DNA from 2 places in the Pigmentiphaga soli genome. Region 2 is predicted to be linked to the other one. Evidence: predicted binding sites of a transcription regulator. Region 2 holds the regulator's gene; the other holds the start of a gene.

Region 1 (2,396 bases), on a different contig from region 2:
GGTGAAGTCGCGCTCGGCCTCGTCGCATAGCGCCCGATAGCCGGCCATGCCGGAAATATTGGCCTGCGCGACGAAGTCTGCGCGGGGCTCGAACACCCGTGTTTCGGTCAGAACGGAATCGATGGTCGACATTGCCGCAGTCCTTCTGTTCGTGGAGGGGCGCCGGTGGGCAGCCGATATTCTGCGCGCGAGCGTTCCGGCGTCGCGCACCGGCGGGATCGATACGATAGCTTACCGAATCGATGCCGCACACATTGCCGCACCGCACCATCCCTCCCCCCCCCCCCCCCCACAACAGCAACTGCCCCATCCAGGATGCGGCGGATCCGGCTCCGCCGGTCCGCCCGCATCGCCCCCTTGAGGGGGAGCGGCCGCAGGCCGCGCGGAGGTGGGCTTCCCTTCCGGTCCGCCCGCATCGCCCCCTTGAGGGGGAGCGGCCGCAGGCCGCGCGGAGGTGGGCTTCCCTTCCGGTCCGCCCGCATCGCCCCCTTGAGGGGGAGCGGCCGCAGGCCGCGCGGGGGTGGGCTTCCCTTCCGGTCCGCCCGCATCGCCCCCTGGGGGGCGCGCGTAAGCGCGTAGGGGGGGGTCAAAAACGGCGGCCTACGCCGATGCCGACGATCCAGGGGTCGATGCGCAGCCGGCCGATGTCGGCGCCGCCCAGCGAAGCGTCGGTGCGGATCCAGATCTTCTTGACGTCGGCGTTGACGAACCAGTCCTTGTTGATCTGCACGTCCACGCCTGCCTGCAGCGCCGGCCCGAAGCTGGTGTGCTCGATGCCGATGTCCTGGCCGCCGGCCGCCAGGCCGTTGTCGTAGAAATAGGTGAAATTTAGGCCCGCGCCCGCGTACGGCCGCACCTTGCCGGCCGGGTTGAAGTGGTATTGCAGCGTGACCGTGGGCGGCAGCAGGCTGACCTTGCCGACGCCGCCGAAGGCCGAGGTGGTCACCTTGTTGCGGGTAGTGGCCAGGATCAGTTCGGCGCCGATGTTGTCGGTGAACATATAGGTGAAGTCGAGCTCGGGCACCACGTTGTTGTCGACGTCGGCATTGATCGCGTCCAGCGTGCCGCTGGCCGAGACGTCGGGCAGGACGCCGAGGGCGCGGGCGCGCACGATGATGTCGCCGGGGGCGGCCGCGGCCGCCCCCCCGCAGGCCAGCAGCGACAGGGCGACGGCGAGTTTTCCGATGCGTTTCATGATTCTTGCCTCTTGTTGGTTGAGCGCAGTCATGGTGGCACCCGGAACGCGCGCCCGATTTGAGCGAGGTCAAAGGCCGTCCGCGGCGGCGCTCCCGGGGGGCCGCGCCACGCGCCCGCCATCGGGCGCGACGGCGTTCGGGCTTACAATCCCGCGCGGCTGACTTCTTTTCGTGTTTCGAGCAAACCAGATACCCATGTCCCCAGACCGCAAGCCCGCCCCGCTCGCGCCGCCGCCTGCGCTGCGTCCCCTGCCCCAGCTCATCTTCATGAGCCGCTGGCTGCAATTGCCGCTGTACCTCGGCCTCATCCTGGCCCAGGGGCTGTACGTCTATCATTTCTGGGTCGAACTGGTGCACCTGATCGAGGCGGCCTTCGGCAACGGGAAGGCCATTGCCCTGCTGGCCGAATCGGTGCTGCCGTCGGTGCCCGAATCGGCGGCGCCGGACAAGCTGACGGAGACCACCATCATGCTGGTAGTGCTCGGCCTGATCGACGTGGTGATGATCTCGAACCTGCTGATCATGGTGATCGTGGGCGGCTACGAGACCTTCGTCTCGCGCATGGGGCTGGAAGGCCATCCCGACCAGCCCGAATGGCTGTCGCACGTGAACGCTTCGGTGCTGAAGGTCAAGCTGGCCACGGCCATCATCGGCATCTCGTCGATCCACCTGCTCAAGACCTTCATCAACGCCGCCCACCACGACGTCAAGACCATCGCCGCCCAGGCCGGCATCCACGTCGCCTTCCTGCTGTCGGCCATGGCCATCGCCTATTGCGACCGCCTGATGGCCTCGGCGGCGCGCGACGACGCGGCGCACCTCTGATGCGCCCCGCCATTCCCGTTTCCCCCCGCGGCGCGGCATCCTGCCGAGGCCGTTCTGCCTAGTCACACCGGAGTGCCCATGACCACCGTCATCAAGGAAGAAGACCTGATCCAGTCGATCGCCGACGCGATCCAGTTCATCAGCTACTACCATCCCGTCGACTACATCCGCCACCTGGCGCGCGCCTATGAACGCGAGCAGAACCCGGCGGCCAAGGACGCGATCGCGCAGATCCTGACCAACTCGCGCATGTGCGCCGAGGGCAAGCGGCCCATCTGCCAGGACACCGGCATCGTCAACGTCTTCCTGAAGGTCGGCATGGACGTGCGGTTCGATACCCGCCTGAGCCTGCAGGAGCTGTGCGACGAAGGGGTC
Region 2 (2,396 bases):
ATGCGGGCGGACCGGCGGAGCCGGATCCGCCGCATCCTGGATGAGGGCGGCTTGGAGGGGCGAATCGTCGTCGCGCTTGTCAGGATTTTCTTACACGGGCCGCCGCTCTCCTTACGCGATTTTCCGTAGCGCCTGATTTCGCGCGGACGGCGGCCGGCCGATACTGTGGCCATGCAAGCGATCGCCTCTCCTTCCTCGCTGAAAGTCTTCCTGGTCGACGACTCGCCGTTGATCTGCCAGCGGCTGTCCACGCTGCTGGGCGCGATCCCGGGCGTGCAGGTGATCGGCACCGCCGCCACCCAGGACGAAGCCCGGCAGCTGGAATCCAACCATGCCGACGTCGCCATCGTCGACATGCAGCTGCGCGACGGCAGCGGGATCAACGTCTTGCGCAACATCTCGGCCAGCGGACGGGCCATCGTGCCGATCGTGCTGACCAACTACGCCGACGCCCAGTTCCGCAGGCAATGCCTGCAGGAAGGCGCCCGCTTCTTCTTCGATAAATCGACCGAGTTCGGCCGGGTCCGCGACACCATCCGGCAGATGGCCGAGGCGCGGTCGGCCGGCCACCCAGGAGCCTCGTCATGATGCCGATTTCCGTCGCCCCGATGCCCGCCGCCGCCCCGCCGCAGCGCGAAGCCGTGCGGCACGGCAGCGTCAATTGTTCCAGCTGCGCGATGCGCAACGTCTGCATGCCCTGCGGCATGTCGGAGGAAGACTTCGCGCGGCTCGACGAGCTGATCCTGACCTCGCGCAAGGTACGCCGCGGCGAAGTGCTGTACCGCACCGGCGACCCGTTCCAGAGCATCTACGCGATCAAGGCCGGTTCGTTCAAGACCGTGGTCACGCTGCGCGACGGGCGCGAACAGATCACCGGCTTCCACATCGTGGGCGAGCCGCTGGGCATGGACGGCATCTGCAACGAACAGCACACCTGCGACGCGATCGCGCTTGAAGACAGCGTGCTGTGCATCATCCCGTTCCGCGTGCTGGAGTCGCTGTGCCGCGAGCTGCGGCCGATGCAGCGCCACGTGCACCGGCTGATGAGCGGCGAGATCATCCGCGAGTCGGGCCTGATGATGCTGCTGGGCAGCATGTGCGCCGAAGAGCGGGTGTCGGCCTTCCTGCTGAACATCTCGCAGCGCCTGCAGGCGCGGCGCTTCTCGGGCACCGAGTTCAACCTGCGCATGACGCGCGAGGAAATGGGCAGCTTCCTGGGCCTGAAGCTGGAAACCGTCAGCCGGATGCTGTCGAAATTCCAGAAAGAGAAGCTGATCGACGTGCAGGGCAAGCTGATCCGCATCCTGGACGCCGACGGGCTGCGCCGCGTGTAGCAGGCGGGCCCGGGGTTGCGGGCCTCAGCTCTTCTTGCTCATCGAATCCAGCCGCGCCCTGAGCTGGGCGGCCGGGATCGCGCCGCTGACGCGGCTGTCGTCGCCGAAGAAGATGGTGGGCGTGCCGGTCACGTTCAGCTTCTTGCCCAGCGCCAGCACGGCCTCCAGCGGCGCATTGCAATTGCCCGACGGCGGCGTCTTGCCGTTGAGCATCCAGTCGTCCCAGGCCTGGCCGGGGTTGGACGAACACCAGACGTCGCGCGCCTTGGTGGACGAATCGGGCGCCAGGATGGGATACAGGAAGGTGTAGATCGTGACGTTGGAGACGTCCTGCAGCGAGTGCCGCAGCTGCTTGCAGTAGCCGCAGTTCGGGTCCTCGAACACCGCCATGCGCCGCGAACCGTCGCCGCGCACCTGCTTGACGGCCAGGTTCAGCGGCAGCTCGTCGAACTTGACCGCCAGCAACTGCTCCATCCGCTCGCGCGTGACGTTCTTCTTGCTGGCGGCGTCGATCAGATTGCCGTTGAGCACGTAGCTGACCTTGTCGTCGGTGTACAGCAGGGTGGTGCCCAGGCGGACCTCGTACAGGCCGTAGGGCGTGCGGGACACGCCGTCGATGTCGACGTTGCCGAAGCGCTGCACGAACAGCTTGCGCACGTTCTGTTCGGCCGGCGACATGGCCGGCGCGGTAGCCGGCTGCCCCCACGACGACAACGCCGCCAGGCCCAGCACGGCGCCCAGCGCCAGCGAAATCCATCGGTTTTTCATTGCATCTCCTGTCGCTGCCGGACGCCGCCGCGCGGCCGCGCCCGGACGTTCATCGCCCCGAGGCGCCGTCGATCAGCGCCCGTTTGAGCAAGGGTAGCCGGTCTATGGCGTTCATGCCAGCATTGCGCAGCCACGCCACCGGCGGCGCATGGCTGCCGAACAGGCGCTGCAGGCCGTCGGTGACGGCGCGCATGGCCAGCAGCGGCTCGGCCCGCTCGCGTTCGTAGCGGCGCAGCACGCGAGCATCGTTCACCTGCCTGTAAGTTTCGCGGCCGGCGACGGCCCGCGCCAGCG

What was found. The regulator FNR, encoded in region 2, switches genes on or off when oxygen is low (the NO sensors DNR and NnrR bind a similar motif). The targets are predictions, from matches to a motif close to TTGATNNNNATCAA.
Region 1: the regulator FNR is predicted to act here: its motif matches at 1,255-1,268, upstream of ABD927_RS01890 (OmpW/AlkL family protein).

What each region holds. Positions count from the first base shown of each region.
Region 1 is NZ_BAABFO010000001.1:378,949-381,344, reverse strand. It holds gene acs (acetate--CoA ligase) at 1-132, opposite strand, end outside; gene ABD927_RS01890 (OmpW/AlkL family protein) at 587-1,195, opposite strand; gene ABD927_RS01885 (YqhA family protein) at 1,392-2,021, shown strand; gene ABD927_RS01880 (fumarate hydratase) at 2,100-2,396, shown strand, end outside.
Region 2 is NZ_BAABFO010000040.1:8,282-10,677, forward strand. It holds gene ABD927_RS23780 (response regulator) at 172-588, shown strand; gene fnr (fumarate/nitrate reduction transcriptional regulator Fnr) at 585-1,334, shown strand; gene ABD927_RS23790 (DsbC family protein) at 1,359-2,102, opposite strand; gene ABD927_RS23795 (FAD-dependent monooxygenase) at 2,152-2,396, opposite strand, start outside.